One region of the Cupriavidus ulmosensis genome, then DNA from elsewhere that is predicted to be linked to it. Evidence: predicted binding sites of a transcription regulator. Region 1 holds the regulator's gene; each other region holds the start of a gene.

Evidence for each region. Region 1 encodes HrcA, which represses chaperone genes, less so after heat shock. Its sites were predicted from a motif close to TTAGCACTCNNNNNNNNNGAGTGCTAA; they were not measured.
Region 2: a site for HrcA is predicted at 2,629-2,655, ahead of groES (co-chaperone GroES). Genes of this name have one in related genera too.
Region 3: a site for HrcA is predicted at 3,051-3,077, ahead of rpoH (RNA polymerase sigma factor RpoH). Genes of this name have one in related genera too.
Region 4: a site for HrcA is predicted at 2,227-2,253, ahead of groES (co-chaperone GroES). Genes of this name have one in related genera too.

Annotation. Positions count from the first base shown of each region.
Region 1 is NZ_CDRMWP010000001.1:1,459,619-1,464,942, reverse strand. Features, by position in the region: gene grpE (nucleotide exchange factor GrpE) at 1-528, opposite strand, end outside; gene ACWTPI_RS06710 (hypothetical protein) at 802-957, shown strand; gene ACWTPI_RS06705 (RNA-binding S4 domain-containing protein) at 999-1,394, opposite strand; gene hemH (ferrochelatase) at 1,424-2,539, opposite strand; gene hrcA (heat-inducible transcriptional repressor HrcA) at 2,652-3,689, opposite strand; gene ACWTPI_RS06690 (NAD kinase) at 3,794-4,711, shown strand; gene recN (DNA repair protein RecN) at 4,768-5,324, shown strand, end outside.
Region 2 is NZ_CDRMWP010000001.1:1,042,720-1,048,043, reverse strand. Features, by position in the region: gene ACWTPI_RS04810 (metallophosphoesterase) at 1-423, shown strand, start outside; gene groL (chaperonin GroEL) at 564-2,207, opposite strand; gene groES (co-chaperone GroES) at 2,246-2,536, opposite strand; gene ACWTPI_RS04795 (zinc-dependent alcohol dehydrogenase family protein) at 2,874-3,944, shown strand; gene ACWTPI_RS04790 (hypothetical protein) at 4,561-5,259, shown strand; gene ACWTPI_RS04785 (GGDEF domain-containing protein) at 5,307-5,324, shown strand, end outside.
Region 3 is NZ_CDRMWP010000001.1:462,763-468,086, reverse strand. Features, by position in the region: gene ACWTPI_RS02110 (ABC transporter ATP-binding protein) at 1-801, shown strand, start outside; gene ybiB (DNA-binding protein YbiB) at 920-1,930, shown strand; gene ACWTPI_RS02100 (pirin family protein) at 1,927-2,805, opposite strand; gene rpoH (RNA polymerase sigma factor RpoH) at 3,159-4,088, shown strand; gene ACWTPI_RS02090 (SCO family protein) at 4,201-4,830, opposite strand; gene ACWTPI_RS02085 (heme o synthase) at 4,977-5,324, opposite strand, start outside.
Region 4 is NZ_CDRMWP010000001.1:1,718,964-1,724,287, reverse strand. Features, by position in the region: gene groL (chaperonin GroEL) at 159-1,790, opposite strand; gene groES (co-chaperone GroES) at 1,844-2,134, opposite strand; gene ACWTPI_RS07775 (ABC transporter ATP-binding protein) at 2,355-3,320, opposite strand; gene ACWTPI_RS07770 (ABC transporter ATP-binding protein) at 3,317-4,408, opposite strand; gene ACWTPI_RS07765 (ABC transporter permease) at 4,405-5,324, opposite strand, start outside.

The DNA of each region.
Region 1 (5,324 bases):
CGGGCGCAGCACGCGGTCGGCGATCATGTAGCCGCGCTGCAGCACCGACACCACGGTATTGGGCTCCTGCGGCGCCGGCACCATCGAGATGGCCTGGTGGCGATGCGGGTCGAACTTCTCGCCGACCGGGTTCAGCTCGACGAGCTTGCCCTTCTCGAAGGCGCTGGTGAGCTGGCGCGCGGTCAGCTCGACGCCTTCGCGCAGCTTGGCGATGTCGCCCGAGCCGTCGGCCAGCGCGGCCTGCAGGCTGTCCATCACCGGCAGCAGGTAGTCGGCGAAGCTTTCGATGGCGAACTTGTGCGCCTTGGCGACGTCTTCCTGGGCGCGGCGGCGGATGTTCTCGCCTTCGGCGGTCGCGCGCAGGAACAGGTCATAGTTTTCCTTGGCCTTGGCTTCGAGCGCGGCCAACTGGGCGGCCACGCCGTCCGCGGCGGCGTTCTCGGCCTGCGCGGCCGGCGCGTTGTTCAGCTCCTCGCCGGCGGCCGCGGGCGGCGTCGTGTTGGATGGCGTCTGCTTCTGTTCTTCCATGTCGATCCGTTCTGATACAAGGACGCGGCCGGCCTGCGCCGGCCACGGGTGGTAAATCGGCAAATGTAGCCTGCAATTGGTGACAGGCTTCCGGTTTTTCAAGAGCGCACCGTGTCGGTGCGGTGAAACACATGGTTACAAAGAGGCGGGCACCGAAATAGGGGCCATATTGCTTTGCTGCAACGCACCCTCTAAGATGAAAGTGTACAAAAATGACAAAAATAACGGGGTCGAAGATGCATCACAAGTCGGGCCACTCTCGAAAGGTTAGCCATGCATAAGCTGCCTGTTCTGACGGTCTTCCTTCTCGCCGCATTATCGGTGATGACAGTCTTCATCTGCCTCTCCGGCGCCTTCACGCCGCGGGATACCGAATACGGCAGTGGCAAGGCGGTTTTCAAGCATTACATTGTTCCCTTCGTTCGCTGACCAGCCAGTGAGCCGCGGCGCCGCATGCGCCGGCGCGCGCCTCACTGCCCGATGCCGTCGAGCAGGCGCCGGTCGCGCTTGGTCGGCCGGCCCTGCAGCCGCGACGCCGGCTCCGTGTTGACCCGCCGGTTTTCCGCCTCCTCCCGCCGCCGCGCCTGGCTTGCCTCGGTTTCCGCGTAGAGCGTCTGCGCCACCGGCGCCGCGCCGCGCGCGCCCGCGATCCCCTTGACCACCAGTTCCCAGCGCTGCTGGTGCGCTTCGAGCACGACCGTGTCGCCGGGCCTGACCTCGCGCGAGTTCTTGCACGGCTGGCCGTTGACCCGCACCTTGCCGCGCTCCACAGCCTCGGCCGCCAGCGAGCGGGTCTTGAAGAAACGCGCGCACCACAGCCATTTGTCGATGCGCAGGCGGGCATCCGCCTCGAAAGATACGTTCATGCTGTCATCTCCTTGCCACGAAGCGCGCCTCAGGCCGCCGCGCCGCGCATCTGCGCCTGGCTGCGGCGCGCCTCCAGCTCGTGCGGGTGCGGCAGCCGCAGCGGCCAGCCCTGCAGGTGCTGCAGGGCGATCTCCGCCAGCCCGGCGATCCAGGACTCGGCGTCGTTGAGGCAGGGAATGTAGTGGAAAACCTTGCCGCCGGCCACCTGGAATTCGGAACGCCCTTCCATGCCGATCTCCTCGAGCGTCTCCAGGCAGTCGGCCGGGAAGCCCGGGCAGAACACGTCGACGCGGCCCGTGCCGACCTTGCCCAGCTCCCGCAGCGTCGGCGCCGTGTACGGCTGCAGCCATTCCGCGCGTCCGAAGCGCGACTGGAACGTGACCTGGTACTGGCCCGGCTGCAGGCCCAGCGCCTCGCCCAGCAGGCGGCCGGTCTTGAGGCATTCGCAATGGTAGGGATCGCCCAGTTCCAGCGTGCGCCGCGGCACCCCGTGGAACGACAGGATCAGCCGGTCGCCGCGCGCGAAATCGGGCGTGCCGTGCTGCGCCCAGTATGCGCCCACCTGCTGGTGCAGGGCAGCGATATAGGACGGATGGTCGTGAAAATGCTTGACCAGCCGCAGCTCGGGCTGGTTGCGCCACTGCGCCAGCACGCGGAACGCCTCGTCGAACGCCGTGGCCGTGGTGCTGCCCGAATACTGCGGGTACAGCGGCAGCAGCAGGACGCGCTCGGTGCCCTGGCGCCGCAGCGCCTCGAGCACCGAGCCGATCGACGGATTGCCGTAGCGCATCGCGCACGCCACCGTCACTTCGTGGCCGTGCTGGTTGAGCAGCAGTTGCAGCGCGTGGGCCTGGCGCTCGGTGTGGACCAGCAGCGGCGAGCCGGTCATGTGCGCCTCGCGCAGCCATACCGACTCATATTTCATGGCCGAGGCGCGCGAGCGCAGCGGCAGGATGAAGCCGTACAGGATCGGCAGCCAGGCCGCGCGCGGGATCTCCACCACGCGCGGATCGGACAGGAACTGCCGGAGATAGCTGCCGACGGCCTTCGGGGTCGGCGCGTCCGGGGTGCCGAGATTGATCAGCAGGACCGCCGTGCGCGGCGCCTGGCCGTGCTGATAGGCCGGTTCGGGAGTAGTCGTCATGGTGTTTCCGGTGTGGCGGGGCGGGCCGCGGCGAACGCGCGCGGCCGCCGGGTCGCGCCGGGCCGGCGGGCGCAACGGCACTGGCAGCCGGTGAGACCCGCCGGACCCCGCACTAGTTCTGGCTCAGCGCGCTGGACAGCAGCCGCGCCGTGATGTCGACGATCGGGATCACCCGTTCGTAAGCCATGCGGGTCGGCCCGATCACCCCCAGCGTGCCGACGATCTGGCCGTCGACCTCGTAGGGCGCGGTGATGACCGCCATGTCCTCGAGCGGCACCAGCTTGCTCTCGCCGCCGATGAAGATCTGCACGCCCTGCGCATGGCTGGAGACGTCGAGCAGCTTGAGCAGGCCGGTCTTGTGCTCGAACACGTCGAACAGGCGGCGCAGCTTTTCCATGCTGGAGGACAGGTCCTCCACCTCGAGCAGCTTGCGCTCGCCGGAGATGAAGACGTGGTTGTCCTCTTCCTCGGCCATCGCGCTGCTGCCGGCCTCCACCGCCGCCTGCATCAGCTGCGACATGTCCATGCGCAGCGCCCGCAGTTCGCCGCGCAGGTGGTCGCGCACGTTGTCGAAGCTCATACCGGCATAGTGCGAGTTGATGAAGTTGGCGGCCTCGACCAGCTGCGACGGCGTGTACGGCAGCTCGGTCTGGATGATGCGGTTCTGCACGTCGCCTTCGGGCGTGACGATGATCAGCAGGATGCGCTTGTCCGACAGCCGCATGAATTCGACCTGGCGGAACGCCTGCGCGCGCCGCGGCGTCATCACCACGCCGGCGAAATGCGACAGGTTGGACAAGGTGTGCGCCGCCGAGGTGATCATGCGCTGCGGCCCGAGCTGCTGGCCGTGCAGCTGCCCCTGGATCTTGCCGGCCAGCTCGGCCAGGTTGAGCGCGCTGTCGAGCGGCTGGGCGGTCAGCATGGTGTCGACGAACAGCCGGTAGCCGCGCGGCGTCGGGATGCGCCCGGCCGAGGTGTGCGGGCTGGTGATGAAGCCCATCTCCTCCAGGTCCGACATCACATTGCGGATGGTGGCCGGCGACAGGTCGAGCCCCGAGTATTTCGACAGGGTGCGCGAGCCGACGGGCTGCCCCTCGGCGATATAGCGCTCGATCAGCGTTTTGAGAAGCGTTTTGGCACGTTCATCCATGATGCACCCGATTTTACGCAAGTTTTCCCGGTTCGGGCGGCTGGCGCGCACCGGCGCGCGCCGGCGTGCTGACAATGGTCACGGCGGTATGGTCTAATCCGGGCATGTCATCGCTCCCCAAGCCCGCCGCCGCGCGCGCCCCCTTCCGCACCGTCGCCCTGATCGGCAGGTACGCCACCGCCGGCATCGAAGGCCCGCTGGAAGAACTGGCCGCCTGCATCCTGAAGAACGGCCAGGACGTCGTGTTCGAACGCGAGACCGCGCTGGCCACCGGGCTGACCGACTACCCTTCCCTGCCGCCCGGCGAGATCGGCAAGCATGCCGACGTCGCCGTGGTGCTGGGCGGCGACGGCACCCTGCTAGGGCTGGCGCGCCAGCTCGCCGGCTTCCCGGTGCCGCTGATCGGCGTCAACCACGGGCGGCTCGGCTTCATGACCGACATCCCGCTCGAGAACGTGCAGTCGGTGCTGCCCGACATGCTGGCCGGGCGCTACGAATCCGAGACCCGCATGCTGCTGGAGTCGCAGGTGGTGCGCGACGACGGCGTGATCTTCTCCGCGCTGGCCTTCAACGACGTGGTGGTCAACCGCTCCGGCATCTCCGGCATGGTCGAGCTGGCGGTCTCGGTGGACGGCTACTTCATGTACAACCAGCGCTCGGACGGCCTGATCGTGTCCACGCCGACCGGCTCCACGGCCTACGCGCTGTCGGCCGGCGGCCCGATCCTGCATCCCACGCTGTCCGGCCTGGTGCTGGTGCCGATCGCCCCGCACGCGCTGTCGAACCGCCCGATCGTGCTGCCGCACGACGCCGAGGTGTCGATCGAGGTGGCCACCGCGCGCGACGCCAGCGTCAACTTCGACATGCAGTCGCTGACCTCGCTGCTGCCCGGCGACCGCATCGTGGTGCGGCGCTCGGCCAAGACCGTCCACCTGCTGCACCCGCTCGGCTACAACTATTACGCCACGCTGCGCAAGAAGCTGCACTGGCACGAGTACCCGAGCGAAGACAACCGGCTCTGACGCGGCCCCGAACGACCCGGAACGATCCAACCCAGACCCTGACCCCGTCGCCCACGATGCTGCGCAGCCTGTCCATCCGCGATTTCGTCATCGTCGATAGCCTCGACCTCGACTTCTCCCCGGGCTTCACCGTCTTCACCGGCGAGACCGGCGCCGGCAAGTCGATCCTGATCGACGCGCTGGCCCTGGTGCTGGGCGAGCGCGCCGACGCCGGCGTGGTGCGCGAAGGCGCCGCCCGCGCCGGTATCAGCGCCACCTTCGCCACGCCGCCCGGGCTCGACGCCTGGCTGGCCGAGCACGATCTCACCGGCGACGAAGGCACGGTGCTGCTGCGCCGCACGGTCGACGCCGGCGGGCGCAGCAAGGCCTTCATCAACGGCGCCGCCGCCACGCTCGGCCAGTTGCGCGAGATCGGCGACCGCCTGGTCGACATCCACGGCCAGCACGCCCACCAGCTGCTGCTGCGCCCCGACGCCCAGCGCCTGCTGCTCGACGCCCACGCCGGCCTCACCGCGCAGGCCGGCGCCGTGGCCGAAGCCTGGCGCTCGTGGCGCGCCTGCGTGCGCCAGCGCGAGACCGTGGAGCACCGCTCGCGCGAGATGGCGCTCGAGCG
Region 2 (5,324 bases), 420 kb from region 1:
ATGCTGGCCTGCGCGGCCCGCATGGTGGACCACCGCCTGATCGAGACCGACGGGGACGACGGCCAGCGGCGGCGCTTCACCACGGCCGACGCGCTGGCGCTGCACGAGTCGGCCAGCGCCTGGCTGGCGGCGCAGCTCGCCGCGCCGTTCGGCGGCAAGACCGTGGTGGTGACGCACCACGCGCCCGACCTCGGCAGCCTGGACCCGCGCTATTCGCACGACGTGGTGTCGGCCGGCTTCATCTCGCGCCGCCCGGACCTGGTCGCGCAGGCCGACCTGTGGGTCCACGGCCATACGCACACGGGCTTCGACTACCGGCTCGACGGCGCGCGCGTGGTGTGCAACCCGCGCGGCTACGTGCGCCGCCAGACCGGCGAGCCGGAGAACCCGGCCTTCGACTGGTGCTTCACGGTGGAGATCTGAGCGTCCGCGCGAGTCCGGGCCAATCCACGTAAGACGCCGCCGCCAAAGACAAAAACCCCCGCCGGCTCGCGCCAGCGGGGGTTTTTGCTACTGCGGGTAATGCGGGTAAAGCAGGCTGCCTGTGCGGCGGGCCGGCAGATTTACATCATGCCGTCCATGCCGCCCATGCCACCCATGCCGCCCGGCATTGCCGGAGCCGACTCGTCCTTCGGCAGTTCTGCCACGGCGCAGTCGGTGGTCAGCATCAGCGAAGCGACCGAAGCGGCGTTCTGCAGCGCGGTGCGCGTCACCTTGGTCGGGTCCAGCACGCCCATTTCCACCAGGTCACCGTACTCGCCGGTGGCGGCGTTGTAGCCGTAGTTGCCCTTGCCTTCGATGACCTTGGCCACCACGACCGAGGCTTCTTCGCCGGCGTTCAGGACGATCTGGCGCAGCGGCTCTTCCATCGCGCGCAGCACGATCTTGATGCCGGCGTTCTGGTCGGCGTTGTCGCCGGTCAGGTTGGCGATGGCAGCGCGGGCGCGCAGCAGGGCCACGCCGCCGCCGGGGACAATGCCTTCTTCCACGGCTGCGCGGGTCGCGTGCAGTGCATCTTCCACGCGGGCCTTCTTTTCCTTCATTTCGACTTCGGTGGCTGCGCCGACCTTGATCACGGCAACACCGCCGGCCAGCTTGGCCACGCGTTCTTGCAGCTTTTCGCGGTCGTAGTCCGAGGTCGCTTCTTCGATCTGGGCGCGGATCTGCTTGACGCGCGCTTCGATCGAGGCTGCGTCGCCGGCGCCGTCGATGATGATGGTGTTTTCCTTGCCGATCTCGATGCGCTTGGCTTGACCCAGTTCCTGCAGGGTCGCCTTTTCCAGCGTCAGGCCGATTTCCTCGGCGATCACGGCGCCGCCGGTCAGGATGGCGATGTCTTCCAGCATGGCCTTGCGGCGGTCGCCGAAGCCCGGAGCCTTGACGGCGGCGGTCTTCAGGATGCCACGGATGTTGTTCACCACCAGGGTCGCCAGGGCTTCGCCTTCGACGTCTTCAGCGATGATCAGCAGCGGGCGGCCCGACTTGGCCACTTGTTCCAGCACCGGCAGCAGGTCGCGGATGTTCGAGATCTTCTTGTCGAACAGCAGGACGAACGGGTTGTCGAGGGCGACAACCTGCTTTTCCGGGTTGTTGATGAAGTACGGCGACAGGTAGCCGCGGTCGAACTGCATGCCTTCCACGACTTCCAGCTCGTCGGCCAGCGACTTGCCGTCTTCGACGGTGATCACGCCTTCCTTGCCGACCTTGTCCATCGCTTCCGCGATCAGCTTGCCGATCACTTCGTCGCTGTTGGCGGAGATCGAGCCGACTTGCGCGATTTCCTTGCTGGTGGTGGTGTTCTTGGTCAGCTTCTTCAGCTCTTCGACCGCGTTCAGCACGGCCTTGTCGATGCCGCGCTTCAGGTCCATCGGGTTCATGCCGGCGGCAACGTACTTCATGCCTTCGCGCACGATCGACTGGGCCAGCACGGTCGCGGTGGTGGTGCCGTCACCGGCGTTGTCGCTGGTCTTGGAAGCCACTTCCTTGACCATCTGCGCGCCCATGTTCTGCAGCTTGTCCTTCAGCTCGATTTCCTTGGCCACGGACACGCCGTCCTTGGTCACGGTCGGGCCGCCGAAGCTGCGCTCCAGCACGACGTTGCGGCCCTTCGGGCCCAGCGTCACCTTCACTGCGTTGGCGAGAATGTTCACGCCTTCGACCATCTTGGCGCGGGCGGCGTCGCCGAACACTACGTCTTTAGCTGCCATGTTCTGAATCTCCTAAATCTGTACGGATGGGGGCGTGATTACTTGTTCACCACGGCCATGATGTCTTCTTCGCGCATGACCAGCAGTTCCTGGCCATCCACCTTCACGGCCTGGCCGGCATACTTGCCGAACAGCACGCGGTCACCCACCTTGACGTCGAGCGCGATCGAAGCACCCTTGTCATCCTTCTTGCCGGGGCCCACGGCCAGCACTTCACCTTGATCAGGCTTTTCGGCAGCATTGTCGGGAATCACGATGCCGGAAGCGGTCTTGGTTTCATTGTCCAGACGCTTGACGATCACGCGGTCGTGCAAAGGACGCAGATTCATACGGACTCCTTGGTACAAAAAGTGATTTTACGTTCACAAAACTGGCCGCTTTGGCTAGCTGCCAGCAGAATCGGAAGGCTGAGAGAGCGCTGTTAGCACTCTAACCCAACGAGTGCTAATTATAGGGACGGGGGTTTACGTTTTCAAGTCAGCGACTTGATACGTGTTTACCCTTGGATCGCGCGAATTTGTTGGCCGGCCACGCCGGCGCCGCCACAGAGGGCGCTTCCGCACGCATGCAGATCTGCATGGACGGGATGCCGATAAGTTGATTTATCTTCATCCGGGCATGCACAAGAATGGGACATCCACCACGACATTGCCAACGGAGTCCCCCATGTCCCAAGCCACCATGCAGGCTCTGATCGCGGAGCGCGCCAACGCGCCGTTCCGGGTTGCCAGCCTGCCCAGGCCGCAGGCCGGCCCCGGCGAGGTGCTGGTCCGCATCCTCGCCAGCGGCGTCAACCCGCTCGACACCAAGATCCGCGCCGGCAACGCCGCGCATGCGCGCCAGCCGCTGCCGGCCGTGCTCGGCCTCGACCTGGCCGGCGTGGTGGAGGCGGTCGGGCCGGGCGTGACCCGCTTCGCGCCCGGCGACGAGGTCTACGGCATGACCGGCGGCGTGGGCGGCGTGCAGGGCTCGCTGGCGGAGTATGCCGCGGTCGACGCCGACCTGCTCGCGCGCAAGCCGGCCCGGCTCTCCATGCGCGAGGCGGCCGCGCTGCCGCTGGTGTTCATCACCGCGTGGGAGGGGCTGGTGGACCGGGCCGGCGTCCAGCCCGGGCAGACGGTGCTGGTGCACGGCGGCGCCGGCGGCGTGGGGCATGTCGCGGTGCAGATCGCCCGAGCCGCCGGCGCGCGGGTCCATGCCACCGGCTCGGCCGCCAGCCGGGACATCATCGAAGGTTATGGCGCGACCGCGATCGACTTCGCCGCCGTCACGGTCGAGCAGTATGTCGGCCAGTACACCGGCGGAGAGGGCTTCGACGTGGTCTACGACACGGTCGGCGGCAAGGTGCTGGACGACGCCTTCCTCGCCGCGCGCACCTGCGGCGGCCACGTGGTGAGCTGCCTGGGCTGGGGCACGCACAGCCTGGCGCCGCTGTCGCTGCGCGCCGCGACATACTCGGGCGTCTTCACGCTGCTCCCGCTGCTGACCGGCCGCGGCCGCGCGCGCCACGGCGCGATCCTGCGCGAGGCGGCGCGCCTGGCCGACGCCGGCAAGCTCGCCGTGCGCGTCGACCCGCGGCGCTTCGGCCTGGACGACGCCATCGAGGCGCACCGCGCCATCGAGACCGGCACGGCGCGGGGCAAGCTCGTGGTGGAAATCGCGCGGCGCCAGCGCGCGCCGGCCGCCGCGGAGGTGGCGCGCGGCGCGCGAGTCAAAACGGGGAACAAAGGCGGATAACCGGCCCATTTCCCGTGAATCGGAATCGGATCATGGAAATTCCCTGTTTTTGGTTCGTCATTTTCATGGAAAACCCTTTAAGAAAAATTAAGACAAATCTCATCAAATAAACAGGGATCGGACGATGCCGCACCGGCCCCCTGTCAACCGCCTTCGACGCCTTCGCCATCCGGACGCGGACATTCCCCCGCGCTTTCGCCGTATTGCCGCCGCATCGCCGCCGCATCGCCGCCTCCGCCCGACGACTGCCGCGCAGGCAACGGCCGTCTTCCGGCATCGTCATCGTTTAAGAACAATCCCAATTTCGCGCGCCGTATTTCTCGCGCCGGTCGCCGCCGCGCCACCGATGCCGCATAAAAACAAATCGCTTTACTCTTCGCCGCCATCCCCATCTAATTGAGAGCGGCGCGCGGATATTCCGGCGCCGTCACTGTTTACCGGCCTGGATTGCCGGTTCAGCCGCGAATGCCGCCGGCAAATCCCATGCGGAGCCCCACCGCGTGCCGCCCAGTCAAGATCGGAGGAGATTCATGGCACGCCCAGTCCCACCCCCAATGCTTGTCCGCGATGCCAGTGCCGCGCAAGCTGCCGCCAGCCGGCGCGCATGGCCGCGGCCATGACCGAACGCGGCCACGGCGCCCGCGACCGGCGCAGTTCGCGCCGCGCGCCGGCCGTGCTCGGCGCGGCGCGGCACGATGCGCTGCAGGCGCTGGCGAACGCCGGCATCGGCGTGGCCGGCGCCAGGCTCGCCTGCCTGCTGGGCCGCCACGTCACGCTGTCGATCCCGCGCATCGGCGTGGCCGACCCGGAGCGGCTCAAGGAGGAAATCGAGCGGCGGCTCGGCGCCATGCGCGGCATGGTGGCCTTCCGCCAGAGCTTCCGCGCTGACATCGCCGGCGAGAGCCTGGTGTTCTTCGCGCGCGACGGCGCGCGCGAACTCTGCGAGGCGCTCTACGGGCGCCAGGACCTGGCCGGCGAGTGCGGCGAGTGCGGCGAGAGCGGCCAAGGCGGCGGGACCGCGCTGCGCGGCCTGCTGCCCGAAGTGGCGAACGTGCTCGCGGGCGCGTGCGTCTGCGGCCTGCTCGGGCAGCTCGGCCGCGTGCCGGCCTTCTCCGTGCCGCGCGAGACCGACGCGGCGCAGATCGTCGGCGCCATCGCCAGGTCGGGCAATCCGGCCGCGGGCAGCGCGCTGCTGCTCGACCTGCACGTCCGCATCGAGGACCGCCGCTTCCGGGCCTGCCTGGCCGCGCTGCTGGCGCGCAGCGCGTTCGGGCGGCTGTGCGCGGCGCTCGACGCGACCCTCGACAGCCTGTAGCACGGCGGCATCCGCCCGCAGCATCGGCAACGCCCGGAGCCCCCGACATGCCTCTCGAACCGTCC
Region 3 (5,324 bases), 1.0 Mb from region 1:
GAAAAGTTCGTCCGCATCGAAAACGTGGGCCAGACCTTCAAGACCAAGAAGGGACCGTTCGTCGCGCTGCGCGACGTCAACCTGACCATCGCCCGCGGCGAGTTCATCACGCTGATCGGCCATTCGGGCTGCGGCAAATCGACGCTGCTGAACCTGCTGGCCGGGCTCGACCGCCCCAGCAGCGGCGCGCTGATCTGCGCCGAGCGCGAGATCTCCGGCCCAGGGCCGGACCGCGCGGTGGTATTCCAGAACCACTCGCTGCTGCCGTGGCTGACCTGCTTCGAGAACGTCTACCTCGGCGTGGAACGCGTGTTCGGCGGCAGCGAAAACCGCGCGCAGCTCAAGGCCCGCACGCACGACACGCTGGCAATGGTGGGCCTGACCCATGCCGAGGGCAAGTACCCGCAGGAGATCTCCGGCGGCATGAAGCAGCGCGTGGGCATCGCGCGGGCGCTGGCGATGGAGCCCAAGGTGCTGCTGATGGACGAACCATTCGGCGCGCTCGATGCGCTCACGCGCGCCCACCTGCAGGACGAGCTCATCAAGATCGTCGCCAAGACCCGCAGCACGGTGGTGATGGTGACGCACGACGTGGACGAGGCCGTGCTGCTGGCCGACCGCATCGTCATGATGACCAACGGCCCCGCGGCGACCATCGGCGAGGTGCTGCCGGTGGACCTGCCGCGCCCGCGCGAGCGCATGGCGCTGGCCGACGACAAGGCCTACCACGCCTGCCGCACCGCGGTGCTGGACTTCCTGTACCGCAAGCAGCGCAATCCGGCGCTCAAGGAAGCGGCCTGAGCGCGGGCCGGGCCGCGGGTTCATGGCGCGGATTCAACGGCGCGGGCCGGCGGCTGCGATGGGCAGCGCCGGCCCGCTCCGCTATCATGAACCACAAACAACACCGTCCCAGCCCGCCATGACCGACACCGCCACGCCCGCTGCCACCCCCGCCGCTGCCCCTTTCGCCGCAGCCAGGTACATCAAGGAAATCGGCCGCGGCGTCAACGGCGCCCGCGCGCTGCCGCGCGAGGACGCGCAGACGCTGTTCGACGCCATGCTGGCCGGCCGCGTGGCCGACATCGAGCTGGGCGCCGTGCTGATGGCCTACCGCATCAAGGGCGAGGCGCCGCACGAGCTGGCCGGCATGCTGGAGGCCGCGCACGCGCACTGCCTGCCGCTGGCCGCGCCGCCCGACCGCGTGGTGGTCTCCATCCCCAGCTACAACGGCGCGCGCAAGCAGCCCAACCTGGTGCCGCTGCTGGCGCTGCTGCTGGCGCGCGAAGGCGTGCCGGTGCTGGTGCACGGCAGCCGCGAATTCAGCGGGCGCGTGACCAGCATCGCGCTGTTCGGGGCGCTCGGCATCGCGCCGTGCGCGACGGTGGCCGAAGCCGAGTCCCGCCTGCGCGAGAAGGACAACCCGCTGGCGGTGCTGCCGGTCGACGTGCTGTCGCCGGCGCTGTCGCGGCTGCTCGACCGGCGCATGCAGATCGGCCTGCGCAATTCCTCGCACACGGTGGCGAAGATGCTGCAGCCCGTCGGCGCGCATACGCCGGCCGAGGCGCTGCGCCTGTACAGCTACACCCATCCGGAATACCGCGAGACCCTGACCGACTACTTCTCGCACGAGCCGGCCAACGTGCTGCTGGCGCGCGGCACCGAGGGCGAGGTGGTGGCCGACGCGCGCCGCGCCGGCCGCATCGACTGGCTGCACGACGGCCACCAGCGCACGCTGGTCGACCCCACCGCGGGCTCGATTGGCGAGGTGCCGGAACTGCCGCCCGGCAACGACGCCGCGCAGACCGCGGCCTGGATCCGCGCCGTGCTGGACGGCAAGGTGCCGGTGCCGGCACCGATCGCCACCCAGGTCGAGGCCATCCGCGGCTGCGTGCAGCAGGGCACGCGCGTGGCCTGGACCAGCCCGGTCTAGCGCTTGCGCGGCGGCAGCGGGATGCGGTCGTCCTCGCCCGGCACGCGCGGGAACTGGTCGTTCTCCCAGCGCTGCGACGCGGCTTCGATGGCCTCCTTGCTGCTGGCGACGAAATTCCAGAAGATGAAGCGGTGCCCGTCGGTCGGATCGCCGCCGAGCAGCATCACGCGCGAAGGCGCCTCGGCGTTCAGCGTGACGGTCTGGCCGGGCACCAGCACCGCCATGTGACGCTCCGGCAGCACCTCGCCGTCGAGCGCGACCACGCCGTCGACCGGATAGACGCCGCGCTCGGCATGCTCGGGCGGGATCTCCAGGCTGGCGCCCGCCTCCAGCTCGATCGCCACGTACAGCGTGCGGCTGAAGACCTTCACCGGCGCCTCGGCGCCGAACGCATCGCCCGCGATCACAGTCATGCGCACGCCCGGGCGCTCGAGCTTGGGCAACGTCGCGGCCGGATGGTGGAAGAACGACGGCGCGGTGGTCTCGTGTTCCAGCGGCAGCGCCACCCAGGTCTGGATGCCGTGCAGGCTCGGCCCGGCCTCGCGGGCCGCCGCGGGCGAGCGCTCCGAGTGCGCGATGCCGCTGCCGGCGGTCATCCAGTTGACGTCGCCGGGCCGGATCACCTGCTTGCTGCCCAGGCTGTCGTGGTGGAGGATTTCGCCGTCGAACAGGTAGGTCACGGTGGCCAGGCCGATATGCGGATGCGGGCGCACATCCAGCCCCTGGCCGCGCGGCAGGGCCGTGGGCCCCATGTGGTCGAAGAAGATGAACGGGCCCACCGTCTGGGCCGCGGCGGCGGGCAGCACGCGGCTGACGGTGAAACCGTCGCCGAGATCGCGTGTGTGCGGCTTGAGCAAGTGTTCGATGACAGACATGGATCTCCCCGGTTGGGCCGAAGCTGAGGGCCGGCCAAATGAGAGGAGTGTAGCTGCTGGCGGAACACAGCATCTCATCCGGCGACAGAACCAGACGGGGCGCGCCCCCTCTAATCTTTGTCCGATAAGGCAGCGAACGCTGTCTGATAGTGATTACGCCACATGACGGAAGCCGGCCCCGATAAAAGACTATGTGATTCACGGCATCAATTAGCTGGAACTATCAACCCCACGGGGACTCCAACTTAGCAGTCCCCCGGCTTGAGTGCTAATATGTGTTGCAATGCAGTGCGCGGACCCTTGTGGCGAGCGCCGCGGGCAACCCACCCGCCGGATGCGAAAGGAGCAATCGAGTGAACGCGGTCCTATCTGCCGACCAGACCCAAACCAGCAGCCGCCTGCCTACGGCGCCTCAGGGCGCCGGGGCGTTCGCGCTGACGTTTCCCGGTAATCTGGGAAACCTGGACAGCTATATCCAGGCTGTCCATCGTATCCCCATGCTGACGCCCGAGGAGGAGCAGCGGCTTGCGCGCGACCTGCGCGAGCACGACTCCGTCGACGCGGCGCGCCGCCTGGTGCTATCGCACCTGCGCCTGGTGGTGTCCATCGCCCGCCAGTACCTTGGCTACGGCCTGCCCCACGCCGACCTGATCCAGGAAGGCAACATCGGCCTGATGAAGGCGGTGAAGCGCTTCGACCCGGACCAGGGCGTGCGCCTGGTGTCGTATGCCATGCACTGGATCAAGGCCGAGATCCACGAGTACGTGCTGAAGAACTGGCGCATGGTCAAGGTGGCCACCACCAAGGCCCAGCGCAAGCTGTTCTTCAACCTGCGCAGCCACAAGCAGGGCGCCCACACCTTCACGCCGGAACAGATCGACGCGGTGGCGCGCGAGCTGAACGTCAAGCCGGAAGAAGTGATGGAGATGGAGACCCGCCTGTCGGGCGGCGACCTGGCGCTGGAAGGCCAGATCGACGACGGCGAGGAGGAATTCGCCCCCATCGCCTACCTGGCCGACAACCACAACGAGCCGACCCGCGTGATCGAGGCCCAGCGCCACGACCGCCTGCAGGTGCAGGGCCTGGAAGAAGCGCTGGGCAAGCTCGACGAGCGCAGCCGCCGCATCATCGAGGCGCGCTGGCTGCACGTCAACGACGACGGCTCGGGCGGCTCGACGCTGCACGAGCTGGCTGACGAGTTCGGCGTGTCGGCCGAGCGCATCCGCCAGATCGAGACCGCGGCGATGAAGAAGATGAAGGGCGCGCTGCAAGCGTTTGCCTGAAGCGTTTGCCTGACCGCGCGCGGCGGCGAAAGCCGCGCCGCGCAACGAAAAAGGGCCGGTCCTCGCGACCGGCCCTTTTTTCGTCCGCGCGCCGCCTGCGGCGGCACGCGGATCAGGACAGCAGCTGCTTGAGATCGTGCACGATCGGCTCCGGCCCCTGGCCGTGGCGGATGAACAGGCGCAGCTTGCCGCTCGGGTCGAACACGTAGCTGCCGGCCGAGTGGTCCATCGTGTAGTTGTTCGGCGAGGTGCCGGGCACCTTGGCGTAATACACCTTGAAGTCCTTGGCCACCTTCTGCAGCGCGGCGTCGTCGGCCGCGCGCATGCCCAGGAAGCGCGGGTCGAAGGCCGGCACGTATTGCGCCAGCAGCTCCTGCGTGTCGCGCTCGGGGTCGACCGTGACGAACAGCACCTGCACCTTGTCGGCATCGGGGCCGAGCTGCTCCATGACCGCCTTGAGCTCGGCCATCGTGGTCGGGCAGACGTCCGGGCAATGCGTGTAGCCGAAGAACATCACCACCGCCTTGCCCTTGAAGTCGGCCAGCGTGCGGACCTTGCCGGTGTGGTCGGTGAGGCTGAAGTCCTTGCCGAATTCGCTGCCGCCGGTGATGTCGACGTTCTTGAAGGACGCGCGCTGCTGGCCACACGCGGCGAGCAGCAGCGAACACAGCGCCAGCAGGCAGAAACGACGAAGCAGCAGCGCGAAGCTGGAGGAAGAACCGGGGAAGGGGCGGGTAGGCATTCGGGTCGCGTGATGGATGGGGCGGCGCAGGGCGGCCGCTTCACATTGGCCGCCTCGCATTGGCATATGGGCGCAGTATCGCCGATCGCGCCGCCGCTGCGCCCGGTCCGCGACAAGATGCCGCAAGACCGGCGCCGGCGCGCCGTTCAGGACTGCGGCAGGAACTTGAAGTAGTGGTCGATCAGCAGCGCCGCGAACAGCAGCGACAGGTACAGGATCGAGAAGCGGAACATGCGCTGCGCCAGCGCATCCGAGTAGTTGCGGTACAGCTTCCAGGCATAGGCCAGGAAACCGCCGCCGAGCACCAGCGCGGACGCCAGGTAGATATAACCGCACATGCCGTACACGAACGGCAGCAGCGTGGCCGCGATCATGATCAGCGTGTACAGCAGGATGTGCAGCAGGGTGAAGCGCTCGCCGTGGGTGATCGGCAGCATCGGCAGGCCCGACTTGGCGTAGTCGGCGCGGCGGTACAGCGCCAGCGCCCAGAAATG
Region 4 (5,324 bases), 260 kb from region 1:
CCCGCGCGCGGCACAGGCGGCCACCGTCGCTTCGTGGCGGCGCCGCCCCTCTCCCCCTGCCCCGCTCCCGCACGCGGGAGCGAGGCGACAACACACATCAGGCTGATTTCCGCCGGCAGGCCACGTCGCCCGCCACGGCCATCAACCGGCCGTCAGGCTCAGAAATCCAGCCCGCCCGGCGCGCCGCCCGGCAGCGCGGGGGCGGCGTCGGCCTTGGGCAGTTCGATCACCGCCGCGTCCGTGGTCAGGATCAGGCCGGCCACCGAGGCGGCGTTCTGCAGCGCGGTGCGCGTGACCTTGGTCGGATCGACCACGCCGCCTTCCACGAGGTCGCCGTATTCGCCGGTGGCCGCGTTGTAGCCGAAGTTGCCCGAGCCCTCCTCCACGCGCGCCACGATCACGCTGGCTTCCTCGCCGGCGTTGGTGACGATCTGGCGCAGCGGCTCTTCCAGCGCGCGCAGCACGATCTTGATGCCGGCCTGCTGGTCCGGGTTGGCGCCGGTCACGCCCTTGACGGCCTGGCGCGCGCGGATCAGCGCCACGCCGCCGCCGGCCACGATGCCTTCTTCCACCGCGGCGCGGGTGGCGTGCAGCGCGTCTTCGACGCGGGCCTTCTTTTCCTTGACCTCGACCTCGGTGGCGCCGCCGACCTTGAGCACGGCCACGCCGCCGGCCAGCTTGGCCACGCGCTCCTGCAGCTTCTCGCGGTCGTAGTCGGAGGTGGCTTCGTCGATCTGGGTGCGGATGCGCTTGACGCGCGCCTGGATCTGCGCGGCGTCGCCGGCGCCGTCGATGATGGTGGTGTTTTCCTTGCCGATCTCCACGCGCGCGGCCTGGCCCAGTTCTTCCAGCGTGGCCTTCTCCAGCGACAGGCCGACTTCCTCTGCCACCACCTGGCCGCGGGTGAGGATGGCGATGTCCTCCAGCAGCGCCTTGCGGCGGTCGCCGAAGCCCGGCGCCTTGACGGCGGCGGCCTTCAGGATGCCGCGGATGTTGTTGACCACCAGCGTGGCCAGCGCCTCGCCGTCGACGTCCTCGGCGATGATCAGCAGCGGGCGGCCAGCCTTGGCCACCTGCTCCAGCACCGGCAGCAGGTCGCGGATGCTGGAGATCTTCTTGTCCACCAGCAGCAGGAACGGCTGCTCCAGCACCACCACCTGCTTGTCGGGGTTGTTGATGAAGTACGGCGACAGGTAGCCGCGGTCGAACTGCATGCCTTCCACCACTTCGAGCTCGTCGCCGAGCGACTTGCCGTCTTCCACGGTAATCACGCCTTCCTTGCCGACGCGGTCGATGGCCTCGGCGATGCGCTCGCCGATGGCGCTCTCGCCGTTGGCCGAGATGGTGCCCACCTGCGCGATCTCGCGGCTGGTGGTGGTCGGCTTGCTGATGCGGCGCAGCTCCTCGATGGCCACCGCCACCGCCTTGTCGATGCCGCGCTTCAGGTCCTGCGGGTTCAGGCCCGCCGCCACGTACTTGACGCCCTCGCGCACGATGGCCTGGGCCAGCACGGTGGCGGTGGTGGTGCCGTCGCCGGCGTTGTCGCTGGTGCGCGAGGCCACTTCCTTGACCAGTTGCGCGCCGACGTTCTGCAGCTTGTCCTGCAGCTCGATCTCCTTGGCCACGGACACGCCGTCCTTGGTCACGGTGGGGCTGCCGAAGCTGCGCTCCAGCACCACGTTGCGGCCCTTGGGGCCGAGCGTGACCTTGACCGCGTTGGCGAGGATGTTGACGCCTTCCACCACCTTCGCGCGCGCCACGTCGCTGAACACTACGTCTTTCGCTGCCATTGCTGTTGTTCCTGTGTCGTTGTCTGTTGGTCGGGTTACGGTGCGGCGGCGCGTCAGCGCTCGACCACGGCGACGATGTCTTCCTCGCGCAGCACCAGCAGTTCCTCGCCGTCCACCTTGACGCCCTGCCCGGCGTACTTGCCGAACAGCACGCGGTCGCCCACGCGCAGGTCGGGCGCGATGCGCTCGCCGGCTTCGTTGCGGCGGCCCGGGCCGACCGCGATCACTTCGCCCTGGTCGGGCTTCTCGGCGGCGCTGTCGGGAATCACGATGCCGGACGCGGTGCGGGTTTCGTTGTCGGACCGCTTGACGAGAACGCGGTCATGCAGGGGACGAAGGCTCATGCTGGCTCCTGGATGGGAAAGGGATTCGGGCCGGGGCGGCGCTGCGCCGTCGATGCGATTCAGCGCGTTTCAGCGCGCGTCGGCACGGTCGATCAGCACTCGGCACCGGCGAGTGCCAAGTATAGAAACGCGCCCCCGCGCCCTCCAACTGCTTGTTTCGCATTTCCTTATCAGGGGCGCCAAGGAGGCGCCAAGGGAGCGCAAGGAAGCGCGCCCGCGCTCAGAGATCGAAATGGCAGGCCACGCGGTGCGCGGCGCCGGCCGGCCGCAGCGCCGGCTGCTGCTCGCGGCAGCGCGGCGCGGCATGCGGGCAGCGCGCCTGGAAACGGCAGCCTTGCGGCAGCGCGATCGGCGACGGGATTTCCGCCACCGCGCCGCTCTGTGCGCCACTTTCCACGCGGCTTTCGCTGGACGCCATCAGCGCCCGCGTATAGGGATGCCGGGGACGGCGGATGATGTCGTCGCGGCTGCCCAGCTCCACGAACTCGCCCAGGTACAGCACGCCGATCCGGCTGCTCATGTAGGCCACCACGGCGAGGTCGTGCGAGATCAGCACATAGGTCAGCCCCTGCTGTTGCTGGATGTCCTTGAGCAGGTTGAGGATCTGCGCCTGGATGGAGACGTCGAGCGCCGACACCGGCTCGTCCAGCACCAGCGCGCGCGGCGCCAGGCCCAGCGCCCGCGCGATCGCCACGCGCTGGCGCTGGCCGCCGCTGAGCTCGTTGGGAAAGCGCTGCGCCAGCGTCGGCGCCAGGCCGACGGACTGCAGCAGCGCGGCCACGCGCGCGGCCAGCGCCGACCCCTTCGCCAGGCCGTGGATGCGCATGGGCTCGGACACGATGTCGCCGATCCGCATCAGCGGGTTGAGCGATGCATAGGGGTCCTGCAGCACCGGCTGCACCAGCCGGTGGAAGGCCTTGCGCTCGCGCGCCGTGCGCGTGGACAGCGGCTTGCCGTCCACGTGCAGCCGGCCGCCGCTGGGCGGCTCGGCCGCCAGCAGCAGGCGCGCCAGCGTGCTCTTGCCCGAGCCGGACTCGCCCACCAGCCCGAAGGTGCTGCCGGCGGCCACCTCGAAATCGACGCCGGCCACGGCATGCAGGGTCTTGCCCTTGCCGAACAGGCCCTTGCGTACCTGGTACTGCTTGCGCAGGTCTTCCGCGCGGATGAATGCGGTGGCTGCGCTCATGCGACCTTCTGCCTGGCTGGAGGAACGGAAACGGGCTGCACCACGCCATCGGCGCCCGCGCGGGCGGCCTCCACGCGCTGCGCGGTGTGCCAGCAGGCCACGCGGCGCCGGCCGCCGCCGTCGCCACCGTCATCATCGTCGCCACCCCACTCGAACCAGTTCGGGTAGGCGGCGTGGCAGCGCGCCGCGGCCTCGGGGCAGCGCGCCGCGAAGCGGCAGCCGGGGGCCCAGTCGCGCGGCAGCGGCGGCGTGCCCGGGATGGTCCGCAGCGGCGCGTCGCAGTCGGACAGCGACGGGATCGCGCGCAGCAGGCCTTCGGTGTACGGATGCACGGGATGCGCGAACACCTCGGCGATGGGACCCTGCTCGACGATGCGGCCCGCGTACATGATGGCCACGTCGTCGCAGAACTGCGCGGCCAGCTGCAGGTCGTGCGTGATGAACACGATGGTCATGTCGCGCGTGGCCTGCAGTTCCTTGAGCAGGCCCAGGATCTGCATCTGCACGGTCACGTCGAGCGCCGTGGTGGGCTCGTCGCAGATCAGCAGGTCCGGCGAGCAGGCGATGTTGATGGCGATGGACACGCGCTGGCGCATGCCGCCGCTGAACTGGAACGGGTAGCTGTCGAGCCGCTCGGCGGCGGCGGGAATCCGCACCGCCTCCAGCGCCTGGATGCTCAGGCGGCGCAGCTCGCGGCGGTCGGTGACGCCGTGGTGCCAGCGGAACACCTCGCCGACCTGCTCGCCGATGGTCAGCAGCGGGTTGAGCGAGGTCATGGCATCCTGCAGCACCATGCCCATCTGCCGGCCGCGCACCTTGCGCAATTCGCGCGCGGGCAGGCGCAGCAGGTCGCGGCCCTTGAACAGCACCTCGCCGCCGACCACCTTGCCGTTGGCCGGCAGCAGGCCGAGCATGGAGGCGCAGGTCATGCTCTTGCCCGAGCCGGACTCGCCCACCAGCGCCAGCACCCTGCCCTTGCGCACCGCCAGGCTGACCTGGTCGACCGCGGTGATGGTGCCGTTGCGGGTAATCAGTTGCGTGGCCAGGCCACGCGCTTCGAGCAGGATGTCCATGCGTTCCCCGTTCACCAGGTCTGCGGAATGACGGGGTTGAGCTTGCCGCGCAGCGCATCCCCCAGCAGATTGACGGCCAGCACGGTGACGATCAGCACCGCGCCCGGCATCACGCAGACCCACCACGCGGTGCTCAGCTGGCCGCGGCCTTCGGCGATCATCGAGCCCCACGAGGCCGCGGGCGGCTGCACGCCCAGCCCCAGGAAGCTCATGGTAGCCTCGAGAATGATCACGCTGCCGATGTCCAGCGTGGCCAGCACCACGAAGATGCCGGCGATGCCGGGCACGATGTGCCGCAGCATCACCCACGCCGGGCCGGCGCCGGCCAGCCGCGCCAGCAGCACGTACTCGCGCGACTTCAGCGACAGCACCTCGCCGCGCGTGATGCGGGCGAAGCGCGCCCAGTTGGCCAGCGTCAGCACCACCACCAGGTTGCTCATGTTGACGCCGATCACGCCGGCCAGCACCAGCGCCAGGATCACCGCCGGGAACGCCAGCTGCATGTCGGTCAGACGCATGATGAAGGCATCGGCCACGCCGCCCAGGTAGCCGGCGACCACGCCGAGCAGCGTGCCGAGCACGCCCGCCAGCGTGACCACGATCAGCGCGATCGCCAGCGACACGCGCGCACCGTGGATCACGCGCGAGAGGATGTCGCGGCCGAGCTGGTCGGTGCCCATCCAGTGCGCCAGCGATGGCGGCTGGAAGGTGTCGGCAAGCGCGATGGCCACCGGGTCGAACGGCGACAGCCACTCGGCCAGCACGGCGCAGGCGCACACCGCCAGCACCACGGCGAGCGCGGCCCAGCGCTGCGCGCGCGCCAGCCGCCGGCGGGAGCGCGCCTGCGCGGCGGCGGGCAGCGCGGGCTCGGCCGGTATTTCGCGGACGGTTTTTCCGGCGGTCTGGCCAATGACAGGCCGCATGGCGGCGC